DNA from 2 places in the Symbiobacterium terraclitae genome. Region 1 is predicted to be linked to the other one. Evidence: riboswitches for the same ligand, from Rfam matches in the RefSeq annotation. Region 1 holds a riboswitch; the other holds the start of a gene.
What was found. Region 1 has a riboswitch for cyclic di-GMP ahead of J2Z79_RS11155 (transglutaminase-like domain-containing protein). Riboswitches for the same ligand answer to the same signal wherever they lie in the genome.
Positions count from the first base shown of each region.

Region 2: linked by a shared signal. The riboswitch ahead of fliM (flagellar motor switch protein FliM) and the one ahead of J2Z79_RS11155 (transglutaminase-like domain-containing protein) in region 1 are both predicted to bind cyclic di-GMP.

Region 1 covers NZ_JAGGLG010000018.1:51,667-54,999, reverse strand. Annotated here, with positions in the region: gene J2Z79_RS11170 (phenylacetate--CoA ligase family protein) at 1-151, shown strand, start outside; gene J2Z79_RS11165 (sortase) at 259-1,020, opposite strand; gene J2Z79_RS11160 (hypothetical protein) at 1,107-1,298, shown strand; cyclic di-GMP riboswitch class I at 1,315-1,400, shown strand; gene J2Z79_RS11155 (transglutaminase-like domain-containing protein) at 1,417-2,325, shown strand; gene J2Z79_RS11150 (hypothetical protein) at 2,479-3,333, opposite strand, start outside.
Region 2 covers NZ_JAGGLG010000002.1:73,406-76,738, forward strand. Annotated here, with positions in the region: gene J2Z79_RS01790 (acyl-CoA dehydrogenase family protein) at 1-1,293, shown strand, start outside; cyclic di-GMP riboswitch class I at 1,483-1,571, shown strand; gene fliM (flagellar motor switch protein FliM) at 1,889-2,815, shown strand; gene J2Z79_RS01800 (chemotaxis protein CheX) at 2,837-3,333, shown strand, end outside.

The sequences.
Region 1 (3,333 bases):
CCGCATCGAGGTGGCTGGGCCGGCCGACCCGCTGGCGGTGCGCCAGGCGGTGCAGGCGGCGGTCCGGCTGAACCCCGAGGTGGCGTCGGTGCCGGCCGATGCCATTCCGGCGGACGGCCCCCGGTTCGAGGACCGGCGGAGGTGGGATTGAACAGAGGCGCCCCCGGGGCTTGCCCGGGGGCGTTTTGCATGCGTGGGGCCAGTGTGCAGGCGCCTCGGCGTCCGAGAGGCTGGCCCGCGGGAGCGGGGACCGGTGGGCTAGCCAGTCGGTCCCGCGCCGAGTGCGCGGCCGGCGGGCAGGCCCCGGCCCGTCTGCGGGGTTGGCCCGTTGGACTGGAGGCGGGCCTGGACGATCAGCCGCATCTCGTCGCTACCCGGCGGGTCGCAGGTGGTGAGCGTCAGCGCCGGGTAGTCGGTGGCGGCGATGACGGAGAGGTCGTAAGGGTCGGTGAGGAAGACCCGCTCGACCACGAAGGTGAGGCTGCGGTCGGTGTAGTGGACGTGCACGAGGTCGCCGGGCTCCAGCTCGTTCAGCCGGTAGAAGAAGGCGGGGCGGCCGCGGATCGTGCGGTGGCCGGCCAGCGCTGCGTTCCCCACCTCGCCCGGCAGGACGGTCTGCGGGTAGTGGCCCGGGCCCCGGTCAAGCACGTCGTTGTCGACCCCCTCGCCCACCGGGTACGAGACCTTCAGGCGCGGGATGCTGATCTGGTACAGCGCCGCAGCGCCCCCTTCGCCGGAGCCGCCCCCGTCCGGGACACTTGAGCCCTCGCCGCTGCCGGGGCCACCGGTACCGGCGTCGAGGCCGGGGCCGTCGGAACCGCCGGTGCGACCGAGGTCGCCGGGGCTCTGCAGCATCACCGGAGACGGCGTCGGCACCTGCGCCATCTGGCGGCGGTCCGCGAGTTCCTCACGGGCCCACCGGATGGCCGGCACGGCGACCAGCACGGCCCCGGCGAGCAGGAGAAGGGCGCCGAGCCGCGCAGCGAGGCGCCCGCGGGCGGGTGGGAGCTGGTCCTTCATGGTCGATCCCTTCCTTGCGAAGGCAGGAGGCACGGTTCGCGAGGTCGAACGCCCATACGAACGCAAGCAGCGTGAGGAGGGCGCAGATGGCCCCCATCCGGATTGCGATGGTTTTCCTTGCGGCCGTGGTGCTGGTTTCGCTCGCGTGGAAGTGGGTCGCGCTCTGGCGGAAGCTGAACGCCGCCGAGGCCTCGGCGCGGGCCGGGGCCCGACGGGGCGCGCAGCAGCCAGAAGGAATCAATCATCGTAATATTGACGATACAACGCCTAACGACTAACATGGGTAACAGCAACACTCGATAAAGGCAAACCCGCCGAAAGGCGGCGACGCAAAGCCACGGGTCTAAGGGCCTACCGCCTATGACAGCCGGGCTGCCGAAAGTGGTGTATACAGCAATGCATGCCCTACGACCGGTGCGCGTGCTCGCGGCCGCCGTGCTGCTGCTCAGCGCATCCACCGTCGGCCTCGCAGGGTCCGCCCCGCGGACCGTGGAGGTGCGCACCCGGATCACGATCGAGAACCCGACCGCCGAACCGGTGACGAACCTGGTCCTCACGCTCCCCGCCGCCGCGGCCGACGCCGGCGGCCAGCGCCTGCGGGGGGCGCCGCAGCGCTCCGTCCCCACGGGCGTGCGGATGCGGTCGGCCCGCGGGGCCACCACCTTCGAGGTGCCCCAGGTGGCGCCGGGAGGGGCGCTCGTCATCGAGGAGGTCCTCGTCGTCGAGTTGAGTGCGGCGCAGGGATCCGGTGTTGCCACCCGGGCCGCCGTCGGTCCGGTGCACGAGAGGTACCTCGCCGCCGAACCCGGCGTTGAGTCAGATCACCCCGGCATCTCTGCGCTTGCCCGCGGCGCCGTCGCCGGCGCAGCAGGGGTCGACCAGCAGGTGGAGGCGCTTCTGCATGCCGTCGTCACGCACCTCGATTACGGCCGGACCGGCGCCGCCGAAGGCGCCCTGGCCGGGTTCGAGAAGGGCGTTGGCTCCTGCGGCACGTACGCAAGCCTCTTCGTCGCCATGGCCCGTGCGGTGGGGATCCCGGCCCGGCTGGTCTACGGATGGGCCGACAGCGGCGGGCTTGCGGGGCCGCTGGGCCCGGAGAACCGCCACGCGTGGGCGGAGTACTACCATCCCGACCGCGGCTGGGTTCCGGTTGATCCCACCTTTGCGGAGCGCCAGCGGGACCTGCTCTTCTTCGACCCGGCGGCGCACATCGCGCAGGGGTACGAGGACGTCTCCCACCAGGCCAGCTTTGGCGGACGTGGGCTGGTGACCATCCGCGTGGAGCGGGAGGTTGCGGCACGCTAGTATCCATGACAAGGGCGGGCTCAGCCGCCCTTGTTGCGCGTACACCGGGATGCGGCCGGGCGGGCCCGTCCGCCCCCGGCTGCGCTGCCTGACTGTCGTAAGCGGGATCGGCCTGCCCGGTCCCGCCTTGCGCTGTCCTGTCGCCTGCAGCGCCTACTCCGTTTCACCCGTCATCCAGCGCTGGATGTCGGCCAGCGCCACGGGCTTGATCCGCAGGTCGAGGTCCTTGCCCACCACCACCCGCGCCCGTTCGGGCACGGCGAAGAGGATGAAGGTCTGGTCGCCCACCGTGACCTGCCGGAAGGACTCCAGATGCGCGGGCGTGAGGGTGATCTCGATGTCGCCGGCCTGCATCTTCATCCGCGTGGGCTTCTCGGCCTCGCCGCCGCCGAAGAGCGAGTGGTAGGCCGGGCGGTACGAGAGGTCGCCGAAGGCGGACTCCCAGCGGGCCTGGAAGCCCAGGCGGTCGACGCCGTGGCCCACCGCCCTCTCCAGGCTGCGCACCACCGACTCCGCGCTGAGGCCGTCGTTTGCCTGGTCCAGCAGGTCCTCGCCCATGCGGCGGAACAGGTCGTGCGGCACCTCGCCCGTCGCGTTCTGCTCGGTGATCATCCGCAGCAACGCCTGGCCTTCCCGGCGGGGGCTGAGGCGGCGGGTGGCCTCCAGCGCCTTGAACCAGGCGGCGGCGCCGCTGCCGGCGTAGACCATCATGTCCGCGATCTCCCGCCCGTTGTCGTCGAGGCAGGGGAAGAGGGCCGCGCGGCTTACCGCGGACCGCTTGATCACGTTGTTCAGCACCTGGGTGACGAACCGGCCGGTGCGCTCGTCGAAGAGCGATTCCTCCCGGTCGTCCAGGTCGAGGAGGGTGGCGAAGCTGAAGGTGACGGGGGCCGCACCCAGCTCGGGGATGGCCTGGAAACGGAGGACCGCCACCATGTGGTTCTTGACCGCGCCCGCCGCCATCACCTTGTAGGCCAGCACGTTGCCCAGTTCCAGCAGCGTCTCGGG
Region 2 (3,333 bases), on a different contig from region 1:
GGCGCCCGCACCACGGCCCGGCTGTCCGAGGACGGCAAGTACTGGATCCTGAACGGTACCAAGCAGTGGATCACCAACGCCGGCTTTGCCGACGTCTTCGTGGTCTACGCGAAGGTGGACGGCGAGAAGTTCTCCGCCTTCATCGTCGAGCGGAGCTTCCCCGGCGTCTCCATCGGGCCTGAGGAGAAGAAGATGGGCCTGCACGCCTCCTCGACCTGCTCCCTCATCCTCGAGGACGCCAAGGTGCCCGTGGAGAACCTGTTGGGCGAGATCGGCAAGGGCCATCACATCGCCTTCAACATCCTGAACATCGGCCGCTGGAAGCTGGGGGCGGGCGCCGTCGGCTCGGCGAAGCTGGTGCTCTCGATCGCGGCCGAGTACGCCAAGACCCGGAACCAGTTCGGCAAGCCCATCGCCGAGCTGCGGGCGATCCAGCAGAAGCTGGCCGACATGGCCGTGCGCACCTACGTCACCGAGTCCATGGGCTACCGCACCGCCGGGCTCCTCGAGAGCGCGCTGGAGGGCCTCGATCCCGATGCCCCCGGCAGCGAGGTGGCCAAGCGCCTCGAGGAGTACGCCATGGAGTGCTCCATCATGAAGGTCTTCGGCTCCGAGGCCTTCGACTTCGTGGCCGACGAGGGTGTGCAGATCCACGGCGGCTACGGCTTCATGGATGAGTACGAGGTCAGCACCGCCTACCGCGACAGCCGCATCAACCGCATCTTCGAGGGCACCAACGAGATCAACCGCCTGCTGATCCCCGGCACGCTGGTCCGCCGGGCGATGAAGGGGCAGCTGCCCATCATGCAGGCGCTGGCCGGCCTGCAGGGCGAGCTGATGGAGCTGACCCCGTTTGAGGAGTCCGACGAGCCGCTGGCCCAGGAGGTCTTCATGATCGACCGGGCCAAGAAGGTCTTCCTCATGCTGGCCGGCCTCGGCGTGCAGAAGTTCCAGATGGCGCTGGAGAAGGAGCAGGAGCTGCTCCTTGGCGTGGCCGACATCGCCATCGAGATCTACGCCATGGAGTCTGCCGTGCTAAGGGCGCTCAAGGCCATCCGCGCGGGGCGGCCCGGCCTGAAGCCCGAGATGGCCCGCGTCTACTGCCAGGAGGCCTTCGAGCGCATTGCCACCATCGCCCGCACGCTCCTGCCCGCCGTGGAGGAGGACGGCGATACCCTGCGCACCCAGCTCTCGATGCTCAAGCGGCTGACCCGCTACACGCCCACCAACACCATCGCCCTGAAGCGGCAGATCGCCGCCCGGGTTCTGGAGAAGGGCGACTACGTCTGCTAATCCCCCCTGCGCAGCGAGACCAGGATGGGCCCGGTCGGGCTCATCCTGGTCCGCGCGTAATACAGCGCGAAAATAAGTCACGCGTAAAATCACCTACGAAACATGAAGGTGTTCTCGGAGTGATCTAGAATCTATTGCTAATGCCTTCCTTCAACCAGGTGTCCAAGGGATATGCGAGCACTCTCAACCAAGCGATAAAGGCACACCCGTCGAAAGGCGGGGCCGCAAAGCCACGGGGCTAAAGGAGCGCATGCTCCCATGCCAGCCGGGTTGCCGCTCGGGATGTCGGCGGACGGCCGCCGGCGTCTTGGGGGTGCTTTTGCCATTGTTTCGGTGGCGCCAAGACGGGGCCCATACGATCATTGGTGGATTTCCCATTGTCCCGGAAAGCGCCAAATTGGCTCCTGCGGCTATTTGTAGAAGGGTTCATAACCACATATATCGAAAAGGACAGGATGAAAAATCCCTAACCTACCTGTATTCGGGAAGGATTCCGGCGATTTGGCGCGAATCCTAGGTAAAAGAGTTATGTTTAACTAGTTCTGTCTTTCAGTGATCACATGAAACAGTTCCTGCCCAATGGAGGGTTACGCGCATGGAGAATCCACTGAGCCAGGCCGAAATTGATGCGCTCGTAATGTCCACGGGCAGCAACGTTCGTACGTATGATTTCCGTAGGCCTAATAAGTTCAACAAAGATCTGATCAGAACGCTGGTGCTGGTCCACGAGAACCTGGCCCGGCTGCTCCAGTCATACCTCTCGGCGGGACTGCGCTCCTGGGTCCAGATCAACGTGCGTTCGACCAACCAGTTCACCTACTCGGAGTTCACCCAGCTGCTGCCCAATCCCACCATCACCCTTTCGTTCAAGATCAACCCCCTCCCGGGCATCTGCCTGCTGGAGATCAGCCACAACGTCGCCTTCGCCATCGTCGAGCGGGTCTTCGGCGGGCCCGGAAGCGATGCGCAGCCGCAGCGGGAGCTGACCGAGATCGAACTCGGCATCATCCAGCGCGTGGTGCGCGACACCTTCGGGCCCATGAAGGAGGCCTGGCGCAACGTCGCCGAGATCGATCCCAGCATCGAGGCTGTGGAGACCAACCCCGTCTTCATCCAGACCGGCGGGCCCACCGAGGTGGTGGCCGCGATCACGCTGGCGGTGGAGATCGGCGAGCACTTGGGCCACATGACCTACGCCTACCCATACTCCACCGTGGAGCCGGTCCTCTCCCGGCTGTCGCCGCAGTCGTGGCTGGCCGACGCCAAGCACATGAGCCCGTCCGAGGAAGACAGCCTGCGGCGGGCGGTTCAGGGGGCACCGCTCCCGCTGACCACCCTGCTCGGGAAGACCCGCATCCGGCTCGGCGAGTTTCTGGCGTTGGGGGTCGGTGATCTGGTTCGCCTGAACACCCGGGTGGGGAGCGAACTGCCCGTCTTCGTGGGCAACAAGCTCGTCTTCCACGGCAAGCCCGGGGTGGTGGGCGACCGGATGGCGGTGCAGATCACGCGCCGGGGCACCTGACCTGCGTGAAGTGGTGTAGTCATGAAAGTTGAGTTCTTGAACCCGTTCGTGTACGCCGGACTGAAGGTGCTCGCTTCGGAGGCCGGACTGAAGAGCGTGGTCTCGGACAAGCCCCTGATGCGCAAGGCGATCTCCACGCTGCACGCCGTCAACGTGGTCATCGGCGTGATGGGCTCCGTGCAGGGCATCGTGATCTACGGGATGGAGCTCGCGATGGCCAAGGGCATCATCCGGGCGATGACCGGGTCCGACTATCCCATCACGGACCCGATGGCCGAGTCGGCCCTCGGCGAGCTTGGCAACCTCATCACCGGTTACGCCGCCGGCACGCTGGAGTCGGCCGGGTGGCCCAGCCGCATCTCGCCGCCCCGCATCGTGCGCGGAACGGGTGTTCGGTTTGCGCCCACGGCGATCAACATGCTGACGGTGCCGATCATCACCGAGATCGGCCAGATCAAGATCTACCTGGCTCTGCGGGAGGTTTCGCCCGCTGCCGGCCCGCCGGCCGGCGGAGAGAG